4 regions of the Turicibacter sp. TJ11 genome follow, and region 1 is predicted to be linked to each of the others. Evidence: riboswitches for the same ligand, from Rfam matches in the RefSeq annotation. Region 1 holds a riboswitch; each other region holds the start of a gene.
What was found. A riboswitch is a leader RNA that binds a small molecule or an ion and turns the genes downstream of it on or off. The one in region 1 is predicted to bind lysine.

Region 1 (4,907 bases):
GTTAAAACATAACTTTCTTTTTTTTCAATATCTTGTTTAATCACGGTTGAATTAGGATAGCCATTTTGCCATTGATCAATTCCTTGTTTTTTAAAATAACATTGTGCCTGTTTGATAATCTCCATTATACGCGAAAGGTCATCAAACTTAGCAGCTCTAAACTGTAACATATTATCTCTCCTTTTCATATGAATAAACTTAGTAACTAATGTAGTTGAACACAAAATTTTTGTATATCCGATCAGACTCATTTTCTTAATCAGGATTACTATCATAGATGTAAATAATTAAAAAAAACAATGAGCATTATTTTTAAGAGATAAGCTCGTTTAATCTAACTCTATAAAAACCAATTTATATAACAATAACCAAAAATTATCGATAAAAATTATCTTTAGAAATATGGAAGATACATATAATAATGAAGTATTTTGAAAGGAGGTATTATTATGCAAACTGAAACACGCCGTGTGGTGTTAATTGGTACAGGATTTGTAGGAATGAGTTTCGCCTATTCAATGGTGAATCAAGGTGGAGCTGAAGAGCTAGTCTTAATTGATGTTAATCATGAAAAAGCAGAAGGAGAGGCTATGGACTTAAGCCATGGGATTCCTTTTGGACCTGAAAATATCGAAATTTGGGCTGGGAATTACGAAGACTGTAAATCAGCTGATATCGTTGTTATTACAGCCGGAGTTAATCAACAACCTGGAGAAACACGTTTAGCATTAGTTGAACGAAACGCTAAAATTATGCGTGATGTCGTTGGAAATGTCATGAAATCAGGGTTCAATGGGATTTTATTAATCGCAAGTAACCCAGTTGACGTTTTAACTTATATTGCTTGGCAAGAATCAGGATTACCAAAAAATCGTGTCATTGGGACAGGGACAACACTTGATACAGCCCGTTTACGTCACCAAATTGGTAAATATTTAGATGTTGACCCTCGTAATGTCCATGGTTATATTGTTGGAGAACATGGAGATACAGAAACTCCATTATGGTCACACACAACAGTTGGTGTTAAACCAATCTTTGATATTATCAAAGATCATCCAGAATATAAAATGGAAGACTTAGAAGAAATCTACGTTAATGTTCGTGATGCTGCTTATCATATTATTGAACGTAAACGTGCCACTTACTATGGTATTGGGATGTGTACAACGCGTATCGTTAGAGCTATTTTAAATGATGAAAACTCAGTCTTACCAGTTTCTGTTTATTTAGATGGGCAATACGGACTTCATGATATCTTTACCGGAATGCCAGCTATTATTAACCGTAACGGAATTCGTGAAGTATTCAATTTAAATATTTCAAAAGAAGAACAAGAACAGTTAACAAAATCAGTTTCGATCTTAAAAGAAACATTAGATACTGTTCGCTAAAAAATCAGGGATGTCATTTTTAATGTAAATGAACATCCCTTTTTCATGTTATTAAGTGACTCAGTAAGATACACGATGAATTACTTTTTACTATTTATTAACACACTGATAGCAGCGATTGTAATCATCATTCGTTGGAAATCGTGAATCAACACGTCCCCCTGGACCAACTTCTAGATTACAGTTGGCACAGTACGGAATTTCATCATATGAACCTTCTTCGTAAAAATTAGAAAGTGGTTGCATTATAAGTTCTTCAAACATCACATAACCTCATTTCATTTAATATATAAGTCCAGATAAATTTTCTTTAGAGAAAATTTTTAGCTGGACCATAGAATGTCTTGATAAGTCAAGTAATCCTTAGTTTTGATAATAAACATTAGATGTCAAATACTTATCTGTTTCTATATAGATTAGTTTTATCATACCTTAATTTGAGTTTAAATAAAATATTTTCTCTCTATACCAAGCTAAAAAAAGACCCAGATGACAATAATGAAGTTAAAAACTTTTCTTGGATAAAAAAATACCGCCACTTATATGGATAAGATCACATAAACGTTAAGCTAATAAATTCAAAAAACTCAATTGACAAATGATGGTAAATAGCTAGAATAGATAATAAGATAATAAATGAATTAGGGTAGAGGCCGCGAGACTTAAGAGTAACCATAAGGAGGTAAGCACGATGATTTATGGTGAAAGGAAGAATTGCCGAAGGCTATAACAGATGCTTTAATGTTATAGACCTGGGGATGCATAAAATATATGTATCACTGTCACAAATAGTTATTTGTGTTGAGCTACATTTAATCAATAAAGCTATTTTAAATTTAGTTAGATTTATTATAGCTTTTAGAGGCTCCCTTAATGACTAGTTAAGGGAGTTTTTATTATATAAATGGGCTTCTTTCTACCGTAAAGAAAGGACTATAAAATGAAACTACATGGAACGATGATGGTACAAAACGATCAACTTTATATTGGAGGGATGAGCTGTTTAGAATTAGCTCAAACTTATCAAACGCCACTTTATGTTTTTGATGAACAATTAGCTCGAAAAAATTGTCAAGAATACATGAAGCATTTTAAAGCTAAAGAAAACAATAATCGAGTTGCATACGCGGGTAAAGCCTTTTTACCTTTACATATGTGTCGTTTGATTAAAGATGAAGGACTTTATTTAGATGTTGTATCTGGTGGAGAGTTATATACGGCTCATAAAGTTAATTTTCCTATGGAAAAAGTGTTGTTTCATGGAAACAATAAAACGATTGAAGAAATACAAATGGGACTTGATTTAGGGGTTGGACGATTTGTTGTTGATAACTATTATGAACTCGATTTACTAGAACAATTTTGTAAAGAAAAACAGATGAAGCAAGCGATTTATTTAAGAATTACACCCGGAATTGAAGCTCATACTCATGATTATATCAAAACGGGGCAAATTGATTCCAAGTTTGGTTTTACCTTAACAAATGGTGATTTGTCTGAATGTTTATCAAATTTTCATCAATATCAGCATTTAGAATTGATTGGTTTACATGCTCACATCGGATCACAAATTTTTGATGTGACACCTTTTTTAGATGAAGTCGATATTATGATGAGATTAGTTAAAGAGATTCAAGAATGCTATGATATCCAAATTAAAGAAGTTGACTTAGGTGGAGGAATGGGCGTGTATTACACGAAAAAAGATCAACCCAAAACCATTCAACAATTTTGTGAGGCAATCATTGAACGGGCAGCAGCATCATGTGAGGCACTAGGAATTGAAGTACCGATTCTTGTCATTGAACCCGGACGCTCAATTGTTGCAAATGCTGGAAGTACCCTTTATACGGTTGGTTCGATGAAAGATATAAAAGATGTTCGTACGTATGTGGGTGTTGATGGGGGAATGACCGATAACATTCGCCCATCTTTATATCAAGCAGGTTATGAATGTTCGATTGTCACTAAAATGCGTACAGGTGAACCAAAGCAAGTAACGATTGCAGGAAAGTGCTGTGAAAGTGGCGATATTTTAATTACAGATGTGGACATTAAAGGAATTGAAACTGGGGACATTCTCATTATTGCCTCAACTGGAGCATACGGTTATTCCATGTCATCTAATTATAATAAAATTCCAAAGGCTGCAATCGTTTCAGTTTTAAATGGAGAAGCTCAGGTGATTTGTAAACGACAAAGTTTAGAAGAGTTGCTGTCACTAGAAGTTTAAATAGGGGTGAGAATCAGATGAGGATGCTAGTTCATAAGTACGGGGGAACGTCAGTAGGAACGCTTGAAAAAATTAAAAAAATTGCAAAACGTGTCATTTTAGAAAAAGAAAATGGATATGAAATGGTCGTTGTTGTTTCAGCGATGGGAAAAACAACGGATCACTTAGTAGAGATGTCTAAAGAAATTTCAAAAAATCCAAGTAGGCGAGAACTTGATTTAATTTTATCAACCGGAGAACAAGTTTCAATCGCCTTATTATCGATGGCGTTTCAAGAGCTTGGCTATGATGCGATTGCTTTAACAGGATTTCAAGCGGGAATTAAAACATATGGTCCCCATACGAAAAATAAAATTTTAGATATTGATAGTGACAAAATTCAGAATTATTTATCACAGGGAAAAATCGTCGTTGTCGCTGGATTTCAAGGTATTAATGATGAAGGAGACATTACGACACTTGGACGCGGTGGATCAGACACCACAGCTGTTGCATTAGCCGCTAAACTTAATTGTCCGTGTCATATTTATACCGATGTGGATGGGATTTACTCCGTTGATCCAAGGTTATATCCACAAGCCAAAAAGTTACAGACGGTGAGCTATGAAGAAATGATGGAAATGGCAAGCTTAGGGGCTGGTGTTATGGAAGCACGAGCCATTGAAATTGCCTATAAATATAACATTCCGATCTATGTTGCCTCAAGTATGAATGATGTGGAAGGAACTTATATTAAGGAGTATGATGAAAAAATGGAAGAAAATATTATTACTGGTTTGAGTATTAGTGACGATAGCTTAATGGTGACGATTAGCCGAATTCCTGATCAAATAGAACATATCGCGATGATCTTTGAAAAGTTAGCGCAAGAAAATGTTAATGTCGATATGATTAGTCAAACCGCCCCGTTATCGGGAGTTATTAGCTTATCATTCACTGCCCCAAAAGATGATTTATTTATTATTGAAAAAATAATGAGTGAATTTAATGAAGGGTTTGAAGTTAGTATTGAACAAGAAATGACAAAAATTTCAGTCGTCGGCATTGGAATGAGAAATCAAAGTGGAGTTAGTGGACGATTATTCAGACTTTTAGCGAATCATGACATTAAGGTTAAACAAGTCACAACATCAGAAATTAGTATTTCTTACATGATTGAGACTAAATATAAAGAAACAGCTGTTTCGGTTTTATCAAAAGAGTTGAATTTATAAGGGGGGAAAGTCCTATGGATTTTAAACAAGTGGTTCAAACGCATCGACAATACTTACATCAAATTC
Region 2 (4,907 bases), 190 kb from region 1:
GCAGCTCATAAAAGATGTAGGTGGTATTGATATTCAAGTTCTTGGTATTGGACATAATGCTCATATTGGATTTAATGAACCGACGATTAACTTTGAAAAAGGAACACATATTGTTGAATTAGATGAATCGACTCGTCAAGCTAATGCACGATTTTTTAATCATATTGATGAAGTTCCTAAATATGCGATTACCATGGGGACTGGATCGATTTTTAAAAGTCGCAAAATTATGCTATTAGCGACAGGAACTAGTAAAGCTCAAGCCATTCATGATATGGTTTATGGAAAAGTACAACCCGAAGTCCCAGCATCTATCTTACAATTTCATCATGATGTTGTTCTAATACTTGATGAGGAAGCAGCATCTTTATTACTCGATGGTGATTATAAAAGAGTATAAACATGAAGTGGGTTATGAAAATATTGATGCGATTCGCACAGTATTTTTATAAATATAAGATATCTTATGGAGGGATGAACAAATGATAAAGTTCCTACAACGTATCGGTAAATCGTTAATGTTACCAATTGCCTGCTTACCGATTGCAGGTTTAATGCTTCGTTTTGGCCAAGCAGATGTCATTGAAGCATTAGGTTTTATTCCAGGTGTTGATATGGTTTTACCATTTTTAGCAGCAGCCGGATCAGCTTTATTTAATAACTTACCACTGTTATTTGCGGTTGGTGTTGCTGTTGGGTTATCAGATGATCAAAATGGAGCAGCGGGATTAGCTGGAGTTATTTCATACTTAACGCTAACAAATGTTTGTGCAGAGTATTGGGGACAACATTATGCAGTAGATATCGTTGGAACACTAGATATTTCATTTTTAGGTGGAATCATCGCTGGTGTTATTGCAGGTTTAGCCTATAACAAGTTTAGAAACACCAAATTACCAGAATTTTTAGCCTTCTTTGGGGGACGCCGCTTTGTCCCAATTATGACAGGACTTATTTCATTTGTTGTTTCTATTCCACTAGCTATCGTTTGGCCAGTCATTCAAGGCTTTTTAGCTAACGTATCCATTCAAATTGCAGGATTAGGAGCATTTGGAGTTGCAGGGTACATGTTCTTTAACCGTTTATTAATTCCGTTAGGATTACATCATGTGTTAAATTCATTTTTCTGGTTCCAATTAGGAGAGTTCAATGGAGCAACCGGAGATTTAAATCGATTCTTTGCAGGCGATCCAACAGCGGGACATTTTATGGCTGGATTTTTCCCAGTTATGATGTTTGGTCTTCCAGCTCTAGCGTTAGCTATTTATTTTGCTGCTAAAAAGGAAAAACGAAAAGCAATTGGAGGAATGTTACTTTCATTAGGATTCACCGCTTTTTTAACAGGGGTAACTGAACCTCTTGAATTTTTGTTTATTTTCTTATCACCTATCTTATTAGTATTACACGCCTTACTATCAGCTATTTCAGGATTTATTGTTGATTTATTAGGCATTTTACATGGTTTTACGTTCTCAGCTGGATTTCTTGATTATATTTTAAACTTTAACTTTGCCACTAAACCATTACTTCTCTTAGTGGTTGGAGTAGTTGTAGCCATCATTTACTTTACTGTCTTTTATTTTGCAATTATTAAGTTTAACTTGCCTACTCCTGGTCGTGAGGACGACGAGGATGAATTTACAGAAAATACAGTTATTAGCGGAGATTATAAAGATCTAGCAAGACAATACGTTAAATACTTAGGTGGAATTGATAATCTTTTATCGGTAGATAATTGTGCCACGCGTTTACGTTTAGAAGTTAGTGATTCATCACTAATTGACGAAAAAGGTTTAAAATCAGTGGGTGCTCGTGGAATTGTTCATTTAAATAAAACGAATGTTCAAGTAATTGTCGGTACAAATGTAGAGTTTGTCTCAGATGCAATCAAAGCTTTACTTAAGTAAAAAAGGAGTCTCCTTGAGACTCCTTTTTATTTGAAGTTATATTAATATAGAAAGAAATTTTTCTTATAATTGATATATAGGGATGTAAAAATGGGTCGAAAATAAGAGTTTTTTTATCTACAACACTAAAAAGTATCGGATAATTAATAGTATTTTATAAAATAATGTTGTTTTTATGTATAAAATAAGATAAGATAAAATTATAAATTAAATAGGTTTTAGATAGAGGTGCGGTAATTAAGAGTACTATTGAGGAGTGAAGACGTTGATTCAATAGGAAAGGAATTCTCGCCGAAGTCTATAGCTGATACTTTAAGGCTATAGAGCTGGTGTTAAGTATAATATGCTTAACATTGTCACAATAACTATTGTGGAGAGCTATCATTCCAGATTTAAATCATCCTAACTTAATTCGGTTATATGATAAAAGTCTTGAGTGATACTCAGGACTTTTTGATTGCGATGTTAAAGTCCCTTTAATTACTGTGGAGAATTATCATTTAAGAACTGGAAGTTAAGGGTGGTACTTTTCTTTTCTGAAGGTCTTGAGTGAATGGCTCAAGACTTTTTACTTACCTCCTTAAACTAAAAGCTATTTAAACATGAAATAAAAGGAGAGAGAAATATGTTAAGCTTAAAAAGAGCAAAAACACACGAAAAAGAGGGAACCAAAGAGTTTAAAGTTCCACATACATTAGTTATTATTTCTTTTATTTTAGCGATTGTTGCTGTTGCAACTTGGGTTTTACCAGCAGGAGCTTATGATCGTATCGTTAATGATGCAGGGAGAACAGTCGTTGTTGACGGATCATTTAGTTATGTTGAACAGACACCACAAGGAATTTTTAGTTTACTACAAGCTCCATTAGAAGGAATGATGGGTGCTTCTGAAATTATCGCATTTTTATTTGTAGTTAGTGGATCAATTGCGATTATTACAAAAACTCGTGCCATTGATGCCGGAATGACAAATGCGGTCAAATCATTCAAAGGAAAAGAAATGTTAATGATTCCGGTGATCACAGGATTGTTCTCAATCGGTGGAGCTGTCTTTGGAATGACGGAAGAAGCCATTCCATTTATTACAATGCTCATTCCTTTATGCTTAGCTTTAGGGTATGATAGTATTATGGCGATGGCCATCTCTTATATGGGATGTATTGTTGGTTTTGCTACCGCAATGATTAATCCATTTTCAGTTGGTGTCGCACAAAATATTGCTAACGTACAAGCTGGATCAGGTGTTGGATATCGTACATTAGTTTGGGCTGTAACAACGATTGCTGCTACATTATTTTTAATGTGGTATGGTCGTCGAATTAAACGTAATCCAGAGTTAAGTCCAGTTTATGAAATTGATCAAGCTCGACGTGAACAATTAAAAGAATCAGAGAATGAGCATCTTGAATTTACGACTAGACATAAATTGATTTTATCGTTAATTTTACTTTGTTTAGCGGGAATTGTCGTTGGAGTTTTAAAGTTTGATTTTGGAATTTCTGAAATTGCAGCATTATTTTTAGCAACTGGGATTGTGTCTGGGCTTATTGGACGCTTAAGTTTAGATGATATGGCTAATTCATTTGTTAGCGGAGCAAAAGATATGATTGGAGCAGCTGTTGTTGTTGGGTTTGCTCGCGGGATTGTGATCTTAGCTGAAAATGGTCAAATTATCGATACGATTCTTTATCAATTATCTAATTTCATCGGTCAATTACCTTCATTAGTTGCTGGATATGTCATGTTCTTTGTTCAAATGTTCATCAATTTCTTTATCTCATCAGGTTCTGGACAAGCAGCCTTAACAATGCCGATTATGGCACCACTTGGAGAGTTAGTAGGTATTACACCACAAACATCTATTTTAATTTTCCAATTTGGTGATGGATTCTCAAATGCTATTTTCCCAACAAGTGCAGTATTAATGGCTTGTTTAGGGGTATCAGGTATTCCTTGGTCAAAATGGGTTAAATGGATTTTACCGTTACAATTAATTTTTGGAGTATTAGCTATAATCTTTATTACAGTTGCCATCTTAATGGGATGGTCATAAGGAGATGTTAGAATGAAAGAGCAGTTATTAACAATTGGGGAATCTTTAAAAGAACGTTTAGTACAAATGAATCGCTTTATTCATGATCATCCGGAACTTGGAAATCAAGAGTATCAAGCAGTTGAAACATTAACAACATTTTTAAAAGAACATAACTTTGAAATTAAATGTCCTGTAGCAGGATTAGAGACGGCATTTGAAGCTGTTTATGATAGTGGAAAACCAGGATTATCAGTCGCTTATCTTTGTGAATATGATGCGTTACCTGAACTAGGACATGGATGCGGTCATAATATGATCGGTGTGATTAGTGTTGGGGCAGGGGTAGCTCTTAGCAAAGTAATCGATGAAGTGGGTGGAAAAGTTTATGTCTTTGGTACACCAGCAGAAGAAACAAATGGTGCTAAAGTAACGATGACAGAAGCAGGGGTCTTTAATGGATTAGATGCGGTCATGATGGTTCATCCTTCTGGCTATACAACAGAAAGTGGAACTTCACTTGCAATGGAAGCTTTACAATTTGATTATACAGGGCGTCCTTCACATGCCGCAGCATCTCCTGAAGATGGAATTAATGCTTTAAATGCAGTCATTCAATTATTTAATGGTGTTGATGCGTTACGTCAACACGTAACATCAGATGTAAGAATGCATGGAATCATTACAAATGGTGGGGTCGCTGCTAACATTGTACCTGAACATGCAACAGCACAATTTTATATTCGCGCAGCTACTAAAGAATACTTAGCAGTTGTTAAGGAAAAAGTGTTAGGGATTGCTCAAGGAGCAGCTTTAATGACAGGAGCAACGTTAGAAGTAAGTAACTATGAGTTATCTTACGATGATTTAAAAACAAATGAGATTCTTTCACAAACGTTTAACGAAAATATTCGTTCACTAGGAATTAAAGAAATTCATCCACATAAATCAAGTACTGGATCAGTGGA
Region 3 (4,907 bases), 1.1 Mb from region 1:
TTCGCTCTTGCTTTGGATGAATAAAAATTTCTTCAGGTGTTCCTTCTTCTGCAATCACCCCTTGATCCATAAACACCACTCGATCACTGACTTCTTTAGCAAATCCCATTTCATGGGTCACGATAATCATCGTTAATCCTTCATCTGCTAACTGCTTCATGACATCTAAAATGCCACCGACCATTTCTGGATCGAGTGCACTTGTTGGCTCATCAAAAAGTAAAACTTCAGGATCCATACATAACGCTCTTGCAATGCCTACACGTTGTTTTTGGCCACCCGATAATTGAGTGCTACTGCAATCTGCAAATCGTTCCATTCCTACTTTTTTTAAGTAAAACATTGCCTTTTCTTTTGCTTCTTCTTTGCTACGCTTTAAAATTTTAATTTGCCCCATCATGCAATTTTCTAAAACTGTTTTATGATGAAATAAATTAAAATTTTGAAAAACCATTCCTACTTTTGTACGATGATGATTAATATTAATACTTCCTGTTAGGATATCTTTTCCTTGATAAAAGATTTGTCCACTATCTGGGTTTTCTAATAAATTAATACAACGTAATAAGGTTGATTTTCCACTTCCACTTGAACCGATGATGGTAATAACTTCTCCCTTATTGACCTGAAATTCAATATTTTTTAAAACTTCTAAATTCCCAAAATATTTTTTTAATCCATGAATGTTAATGATTTGACTTGCTTCCACTTTAATCCCTCCTTAGCTTAGCGAGTTCGGCATGGTTTGGGATGCTGGAAAAGATGTTTTTGGCATATTCATTTTCTTTTCCACTAATCTTAAAATTTGAGAGGTAATCGTTGTAAGAACTAAATAAATGAGACATGTAATGAAAAAAGTTTCCGAGTATAACATGGCACTTCCAGCTACTGAACGTGATTGGAAGAATAATTCAATTACTCCGATCACGTTTAGCATTGAGCTATCTTTAATATTAACAATAAACTCATTACCGATCGATGGGAATGAATTCTTAATGGCTTGAGGTAAAACGATGTAGATCATCGTCTGCACACTATTCATTCCGATACTACGTGCCGCTTCGACTTGTCCACGTTCAACCGACTGAATTCCAGAACGAATAATCTCTGACATGTAAGCACCTGTATTAACTGAAATAATGACAATCCCAGCTGTCATCGCATCCCATCCTAAAACCGGACGTAGTGCATAATACAAAAACATAGCTTGAACCATCATTGGTGTTCCTCTAAAGAACCAAACATAAATTCCTATTAATGCATGTAAGGTTTTTTTAGTTACCTTAGCACTTCTTGAGTCACGTGGTTCAATCTCAATTGCACGAACGCCTCCTAAGATTAAACCGATCATGAGCCCTAAAAGCGTCCCTAATAACGCTAAAAATAACGTCATTTTAATTCCGTACCAAAACAATTGATAATTATTTGTAAATAAACGATAAGCTTTTTCTAAAAAGTCAACTTGAAACATCATAAATTTCGACCTACTCCCCTGTTGGCGCTGACTCACGTGCCGCCATCATCCACTCATCACGTGTTGCCTCTGAAATTGAATCTAAAGCAGACTGAACGTCATTAAAGAAGTCCGTTCCTCGACTACCTTCTTTTAACCCAATTGAAACTGATGTATCCACATCAAATCCTTGTCCCTCATTGAACTGAACAATCGTTAAATCAGGATTTGCTTGAACAACCCCTTCAGCAACTGGTAATTCTGCCGTGATTCCATCACTTTCACCACTTAATAACGTTTGAACTAATTCTGGATAACTTGAACGTGGCGTTAAATGATTAACTCCAGGAATTTGATCAATAATTTCATCATAGCTCGTATTCATTTGCCCGATGACATTTGCTCCATTAAAGTCAGCAATTGATGTTGCATTTTTATAATTTCCATCTCCTCTTACAATCATGACCATTTCTGACTCAAAATATGGTGTCGTAAAATCAATCCCTTGTTCACGTTCTTCATCTGCCGTCATTCCTGCAATGATCGCATTGATTTCCCCTGACTCAAGTGCAGGTTGTAACCCGTCCCAATCTAATTTTTTCACCACTAGTTCTTTTCCTAATGAATCCGCAATTTTTGAAGCGACTCTGACGTCATAACCATCACATAGTCCCGCTCCACCAATCGAAACACTTGTGTCTGTTTGCTGAGTTGTTTGCCAGTTAAACGGTGCATAGTTACACTCCATTCCGACAATAAACTGATCTTGTTCATTTGTTTGATTAGCTCCACATCCAACTAATAACGAACCAACTGCTAAAACTCCAATAAATTTTTTCATATGCTTGACGCTCCCCTTTTGATTTTCTTTAACAAAAAAAGCCGTGCTATTAAACACGACTACTTTTAAAGTTCGTTGTATTAATAGCTCCTCTTCATTACTGAAGGAGTGTTACAGGTATTCCCTGCAACCCCAAGCTAGACATCCGCCAATGCTAACTTTCGGCGATGATTACCTTTCCTATTCTTCTTCGTCTGCCGACTCCAAATAGTACTCTGACGCACCGCTACCTCTATACGATTTTTTCTTGTTGAAGTTAATATACCATAATTTTACATATAGTGCAAGTATTGTTAATTAATTTTATTCATTTTATATTTCAAGATCATTTATTTTAGAATCATTTTTAATAAAATATAACTGTAATTTATAAACTCTATCCTCTTAAACAAAAAGACATAGGCTAATCCTATGTCTTTTATTCTATTTCAATTCAACAACGGTTGCACCCGTTCCACCTTCACCAGCTCCACCAAATCTAAATGAAGCGACATGTTTGTTATTTTTTAAATATTTATGAACCCCTTGACGAAGTGCACCTGTACCATGTCCGTGAATAATGGTAACGGATTGATATCCCGCTAATAAAATATCGTCGAAGTATTTATCTAAACGTAACATCGCATCTTCATAACGTTCTCCACGTAAATCTAATTGAATCCCTACGTTTGTATTACGTTTATGAATCACTTTACCTTTTTTCGTTTCTTGTTTTTTAACCGCTGGACGAATGTATTCTAAGTCCTCTTCTTTAATGTTAACTTTCATCATTCCAAGTTGTACCATCCACTCACCATTTTTCGTTTTTTCAATGAGTTCTCCTTGACGACTTAATGAAAGCACCATGACCTCATCTCCAGCTTTTAATGGTCCTTTATTTTTAGCTTTACGTTTAAATTGTTCTGCTTGCTTCGCTTCTGATCGTTTAAGTGAGGTTAATTTTTCTGTTAACTCATGATCTTTAATTGTTAAATCGGCGACTTTTTTCGCTTGGCGTAAATCTGCTACGATTTGTTCTGCCTCTTCTTTCGCTTGACGAATATTTTCAAACGCTTCTTTTTTAATGTCTTCAAGGACACGTTCACGCTCGGCTTCAAACTTCGCAATCTTACGTTCATAATCAAGACGCATCTCTTCTACTTCTTGATTTTGCTTTTGTAACAGTTGAATTTCGCGATCAAGCTCAAGTCCACGATCTTCTAATTTTGTAATTAAATCGGTCATCTCTGTACGTTCCGTTTCAACATAAGCACGAGCTGATGATAAGATAACTTCTTTTAATCCAAGGCGTTTTGAAATTTCAAAGGCATTTGAACGTCCTGGAACTCCAACTAATAAACGATATGTTGGAGATAATGTCTCAATATTAAATTCAACTGATGCATTAATGACATCATCATTTTCATAAGCATACGCTTTTAATTCTGGATAATGTGACGTGGCAATCGTTCTTGCTCCACGAACTTTGACATAATCTAAAATAGAAATAGCTAGTGATGCTCCCTCTTTTGGATCTGTTCCCGCTCCTAATTCGTCAAATAAGATTAAACTATTAACCGTTAAACGTTCCATGATACGAACGATATTAGTCATGTGCGATGAAAAGGTTGATAAACTTTGTTCAATACTTTGTTCATCTCCAATATCAGCAAAAACATGATCAAAAATCGCTAACTGTGATGTTTCATGAGCTGGAATTAAAAGTCCTGATTGAGCCATTAATGTTAATAATCCCACTGTTTTTAGTGTGACTGTTTTTCCACCTGTATTTGGTCCGGTAATCACAATCGTCGTATACTCATCACCCAGTTCAATATCATTTGGAACAACAGTTTTCGGATCAATTAATGGATGACGAGCTGCGACTAATCGAATAATTCCTTTTGTGTTCATCGTTGGACGTGTCGCTTGAATCATACGAGCATATTTACCTTTAGCAAACATAAAATCAATTTCACCAAGGACATCCACGTTAACGGCTAATGCATCAACGAACTTTTTCACTTCTTCTGTTAAAGCGCGTAAAATACGTTCAATTTCACGACGTTCTTCTACATGATATTCTTGTAACTTATTATTTAAATCAACCACTTCTTTAGGTTCAATAAAATACGTATTTCCTGAAGAAGATTGATCGTGAACCGTTCCACCAAATGTGTTTTTTGCCTCCGCACGAACTGGAACCACGTAACGATCATTACGCATCGTCACAATACCATCTGTTAACTTATTACGACGTTCGGATACAACTTGATTTAAACGCTCTTTAATTCTTGCTTCCGTACTTTGAATCGCACGACGGATACTACGTAACTCAGGTGATGCACTATCTAACACATACCCTGTTTCATCAATACAATCATTAATAGCTGTTTGTAAATTATTTAAAGAAACTAAACTACTCACTTGTGATGAAAAAATAGGTGTTTCTACTTTAATTTCATTTAAACGCTCTGCGAATGCTTTTAATTGTGAAACCGCATATAATAAGCGACTAATCGATAATAATTCTTGTGCGTTTAACATCGCAGAAATTTTTGCTCGTTTAATCGCTTCTGTAATATCTGTCACACCACCTAATGGGGCTTCTCCTAAGGTTAAAATAATACGTAA
Region 4 (4,907 bases), 1.0 Mb from region 1:
AAATATCATACTTTTTACTTACTTCTTTAATTGTCATACCCTAACCTCTTCTACGCTCAATTTAAAACCTAATGTTTCTTATCCTCTTAATTCCAATACAACGAATTAATTTGTCAATTTCTAACCTATCATATATAGGTTCAATGCTGTCTTTTCAAACTGACTTCCCACATAAAACCTTTCTGTTTCACTCATTATCGTAACATTAACTCTTCGCTTTCCCCTTTAGCTTTCATTACACCGCTATTATATCGGATGAAGTGAACTCCATAGCAAGAGAAAAAGTTAGTTTTTTCTAAAAAGTTACTTCAGCAGATATTCAAGCCCTTAAATAAAAAAAGACAGTATCCAAAGATACTGTCTAATATGATTAGCGTTGTTTTTTACGATCTTGACGAACTAAGCGTACGACTGCTTCAACGTGTGACGTTTGTGGGAACATATCCACCGGTTGAATATAATCGACACGATATTTTTTCGTCAATTCTTTTAAGTTTTTCGCAAGTGTTGATGGGTTACATGACACATAAACAATAGTTTTTGGTTGAACACGTTTTAACATGTTAATTAATTCATCACCCATTCCTGTACGAGGTGGGTCTACAATCACGACATCTGGTTTAAATCCTTCATTCACCCACTTTGGTACAATTTGTTCCGCTTTTCCTACTGCATAATACGTATTCGTTAATCCGTTTAACTTCGCATTTTCTTTTGCATCTGCAATCGCTTGACGAGTAATATCTACTCCGCGCACTTCACTCGCTTTATCTGCCACCCATTGACCGATCGTTCCAACACCACAGTAAGCATCCACTACTTTTTCATTTCCTGTTAAAGCCGCTGCATACTTCACTTGGTTATATAATTTAATCGTTTGTTCTGGATTTAACTGATAAAACGCACGTGGTGATAAATTAAACTTAAAGCGTCCTAACTCATCTGAAATGAATTTTTCTCCCGCAATATGTTTCATTTCTTTTCCGAAGATTTCATGTGTATCTTCATTATTAATGTTTAAATAAACAGACTTCACGTCTTTACAATACTTCATTAAATCTTTCGCTAACGCATCCATTTTCTTGAAATCATTATTAGCAAAAACAAACGTCACTTGTACTTCACCTGTTTTAAATCCACGACGAACCACAATGTAACGTGCTGTTCCTTTGCGTGTTTTTGGTGCATAAGCAAACACTTTATAATCATCTAATAAATCAACCGCATGATTAATAACCGTATTAATTTCTTCATATTGAACGTCACAATCTGTCACATTCACTAACTCTCGTGAATTCATGCTATAAAATCCAACCATGATTCCATCTTGATCATAACCGACTGGCATTTGAGCGCGATTGCGGTAATTATATGGATCTTTCATGCCGATCGTTGGACGAATATCACACTCATCTGGATCTAAATTCGTATAGCGTTCAATCGCTTGTGAAACAGCGTCACGTTTAATACGAAGTTGCTCCTGATAAGACATGTGTTGTAATTGACATCCACCACATTGACCATACACTTCACAAGCAGGTTGCACACGATGTTTAGATTTACGTTTCACACGTACGAGTTCCGCTTCTGCGTAACCACCTGCCACACGTGTACAAGTCGCAACCACTTCTTCACCAACTAAAGTCCCTGGAATAAAGACTGCTTGTTTTTTATAATAACCGATACCTTCTCCATTGATACCGATACGTTTAATCGTCACTAAAAATTCTTGACCAACCTTTAAAGGCGACATATTCATGTATTAAAACCTCCAATGCTTTTTTGAGCTATCATTTATCTTACCACATTCCCTGTTATTTTACATCGAAATCCCTACATTTCACGACAGATTTTATTTACAATTTAAACGATTTTTATAAATACGGCTTGACTATTTACTAAAAGATGCTAGAATAATGGTTAATTGAATATGTCTCTTGTTCTCTTTGATGAGTTAGAGGTGCGTGTCCAATGAGTAGGAGTTTTGAGAGTGACGTCGATGACAAATTCCAAAAGGTGTCCACGCCGAAGTCTTGTTTGTGTCAACCAAACGAGTACTGGGGTTACATTGAAGAAATGTAAAACTGTCACTACAATTGTAGTGGAGGACTAATGATCGGAGAGTTAAATGATATACTTGCACCTATTGTCTAAAAATTAGACCTGTTAGAGCCATGTATGAGTTTAACTCAACGTGGCTCTTTTTTCTTTATCAAAAGAACAATGCCCTATTCAATTGCACTAACAACTGAGGAGAGAATGATTATGGTTGGAACAATTTATTCCTTAATTCCAGCACTCTTAACGATTGCACTCGTTGTTTTGACGCGTCGCGTTGTATTATCACTTAGTATGGGTGCCATCTCTGCTGCTTTTATTTTAGCCAACTTCAGCATCGTTCAAACAATACAAACATTAGTTGGCACTTTTTTAAATCTTATTTTCGAAGAAAATGGATTACTCGGTTTTTTAAATGATTGGAATTTATCCATTCTCTTTTTCTTATTAGCTTTAGGTGTTATTACCGCTTATATTGTGTTATCAGGTGGTGCATCTGCCTTTTCTAAGGCGATTGTGAAACATGTGAATTCACGTGAAGGGGTTCAGTACACCTCAGCTCTTCTTGGAATTTTAATTTTTGTTGATGATTACTTTAATGCGCTTGTCGTTGGCAATGTTTCTAAGCCGTTAGCTAAACAACAAAAGATCTCACGTGCTCGTTTAGCCTACATTGTCGATTCAACTTCAGCACCTATTTGTGTCATCTCTCCTATTTCAAGTTGGGCAACCGGAATTATGGGTTCGATGGCTGTTATTTTTACAAGTACAGGCGCAACCTATAATACGTTCTTTGCCTTTTTACAAACAATTCCTTACCATTTTTATGTGATCACTTGTGTCCTCATGGTCTTTGTTGTCATTAAGTATAACTTAAATCTTGGGGTTATGAAAAAGTATGAACAAGATGCTTTAAATGGTAACGATTCGTCTTTAAGTCGTGCTGAAGTGATCAGTACTCACGGATGTGAGGTTGAGTCATCAAAAGGAACGATGTGGGAATTAATCCTTCCTATTTTGACTTTAATTATCGTCACAGTCTTAACCATGGCTTATACAGGCTATGTGGGTGCTGTACGTGGTGAATCAGAATTTAATTTATTCTTTGCCATTCTCGATAATATCAAGTTATCAACCTCACTTCGCGTGGGTGGAGCAGCGGGACTTATTGTTTCTATGGGACTTACCTATCGACATGTTTCAAAGGGTGAAGTAACAAAAAAACAATATCTTCATTCTTTCTTCTTAGGTATTAAATCAATGACTGGTGCTATCGTTATTTTATTATTAGCGTGGGCTATCTGTGATTTAGTTGGGGCTCTTGATGCGGGTGGTTATTTAGCATCGATCATCACATCAGCTCATATTAATCCTAACTTTATTCCAGTTGTCATGTTTATCATGGCAAGTTTGATGGCATTTGCCACAGGGACATCCTGGGGATCATTTGGAATTTTACTTCCGATTGCTGGATCAGTCGCCGCTGCCATTGAGATGAATTTAATGATTCCTGTCATGGCTGCCGTTTTATCAGGTGCCATCTTCGGAGATCATGCCTCTCCTATTTCAGACACCACTTTACTATCTGCAACCGGATCAGGGTGTGATCTAGCTGCACACTTTAACTCACAATTACCTTATGCCCTTTTATCGGCTGTTATTGCATCACTTGGATATATTTCATTTGGTTTAACCGAAAGCTTATGGATAGCTTATCTAGTAATGTTCATCAGTATCATTACAACAATTTTTTATGCAAAAGCACAAAAATCAAAGGTGGAAAAAATCAGATAAATGAATAAAAGGAACTAACAGCAGGGGGGAAACTGCGTGTTAGCTCCTTTTTATATATTAAAGAGAGGTTGAAAGAATTGGAGAAGAAAGTCTCTGATAGAATGATTAATTTTCACCCTAAAACGAACCACTCTATCACTAGACTTATTGATAAATAGAGAACTTTAGTAAAAGTCTAAAGCATAGTCCCACCATGAAAGACTATTAACTTGGGAGGTTATCTCTATACAACATCATTATAGGCACGCTATTTAAATCTTAAACAACAATTTCAACTTTTTTTATCAACTGTTAAATATTTCATGTGAGAATAAAAAAAATCCTTGAGAGGGGGAACTCTCAAGGACACGTTAAACGGTCGTGGGGGAACACGATCCGTTTAGGGAGTGAGAAAACATAATGAATAAGAAAATCAAAGGGGGAGAAAATTTATTATCATTTTCATCCATAGTTATTATGGCACAAAATTATGTACAAAAAATGTTTGAAACGTGTTTTTTATGTGTTCTGAAGATATTTATATGGCAAAAACCAACAAATTCAAATAAAAATTTATCATCTATTCGATCACGACTGGATTTTCACGAGTCATTAAATATTGTAATGATTTAAATTCGTATCCTTGGCGACGAAGCTCAGGAATTAATTTATCTAAGCACTCTGCATTATCACTTGAAATACTATGCATTAAAATAATGGCACCTGGATGCATGCGATCTAAAATTTGTTGATAGGCATAGTCTGCCCCTTTTTGTTGATCCACATTCCAATCCATATAAGCAAGTGACCATAAGATGGTATAGTATCCACGTTCTTTTGCCCAATCTAACATTTGTTGATTAAAATGGCCTTCAGGTGGTCTTAAATAACGAACCATATCTTTTCCTGTTAACTCTTTATATTTATCTTCAATTAACGTTAGTTCTTCATTAAATTTTTCTTTCGTTACCTTTGCTAAATCCGGATGATGCCACGTATGATTTCCTATAATATGTCCTTCATCTACCATTCGCTTCACTAGCTCTGGATGTTCTTCCATAAAATGACCAGTCACA

Region 2: linked by a shared signal. The riboswitch ahead of JRC48_RS11260 (YfcC family protein) and the one ahead of lysA (diaminopimelate decarboxylase) in region 1 are both predicted to bind lysine.
Region 3: linked by a shared signal. The riboswitch ahead of JRC48_RS04565 (transporter substrate-binding domain-containing protein) and the one ahead of lysA (diaminopimelate decarboxylase) in region 1 are both predicted to bind lysine.
Region 4: linked by a shared signal. The riboswitch ahead of JRC48_RS07460 (Na+/H+ antiporter NhaC family protein) and the one ahead of lysA (diaminopimelate decarboxylase) in region 1 are both predicted to bind lysine.

The regions. Positions count from the first base shown of each region.
Region 1 covers NZ_CP069349.1:2,534,029-2,538,935, forward strand. The annotation lists gene JRC48_RS12155 (GNAT family N-acetyltransferase) at 1-170, opposite strand, end outside; gene JRC48_RS12160 (L-lactate dehydrogenase) at 450-1,394, shown strand; gene JRC48_RS12165 (hypothetical protein) at 1,485-1,658, opposite strand; lysine riboswitch at 2,034-2,211, shown strand; gene lysA (diaminopimelate decarboxylase) at 2,335-3,627, shown strand; gene JRC48_RS12175 (aspartate kinase) at 3,645-4,841, shown strand; gene JRC48_RS12180 (M20 family metallopeptidase) at 4,856-4,907, shown strand, end outside.
Region 2 covers NZ_CP069349.1:2,345,872-2,350,778, forward strand. The annotation lists gene nagB (glucosamine-6-phosphate deaminase) at 1-400, shown strand, start outside; gene nagE (N-acetylglucosamine-specific PTS transporter subunit IIBC) at 483-1,907, shown strand; lysine riboswitch at 2,123-2,296, shown strand; gene JRC48_RS11260 (YfcC family protein) at 2,533-3,960, shown strand; gene JRC48_RS11265 (M20 family metallopeptidase) at 3,973-4,907, shown strand, end outside.
Region 3 covers NZ_CP069349.1:972,234-977,140, forward strand. The annotation lists gene JRC48_RS04555 (amino acid ABC transporter ATP-binding protein) at 1-709, opposite strand, end outside; gene JRC48_RS04560 (amino acid ABC transporter permease) at 722-1,474, opposite strand; gene JRC48_RS04565 (transporter substrate-binding domain-containing protein) at 1,485-2,294, opposite strand; lysine riboswitch at 2,371-2,537, opposite strand; gene JRC48_RS04570 (endonuclease MutS2) at 2,718-4,907, opposite strand, start outside.
Region 4 covers NZ_CP069349.1:1,530,534-1,535,440, forward strand. The annotation lists gene JRC48_RS07450 (MerR family transcriptional regulator) at 1-37, opposite strand, end outside; gene rlmD (23S rRNA (uracil(1939)-C(5))-methyltransferase RlmD) at 371-1,759, opposite strand; lysine riboswitch at 1,948-2,120, shown strand; gene JRC48_RS07460 (Na+/H+ antiporter NhaC family protein) at 2,266-3,852, shown strand; gene pdaA (delta-lactam-biosynthetic de-N-acetylase) at 4,412-4,907, opposite strand, start outside.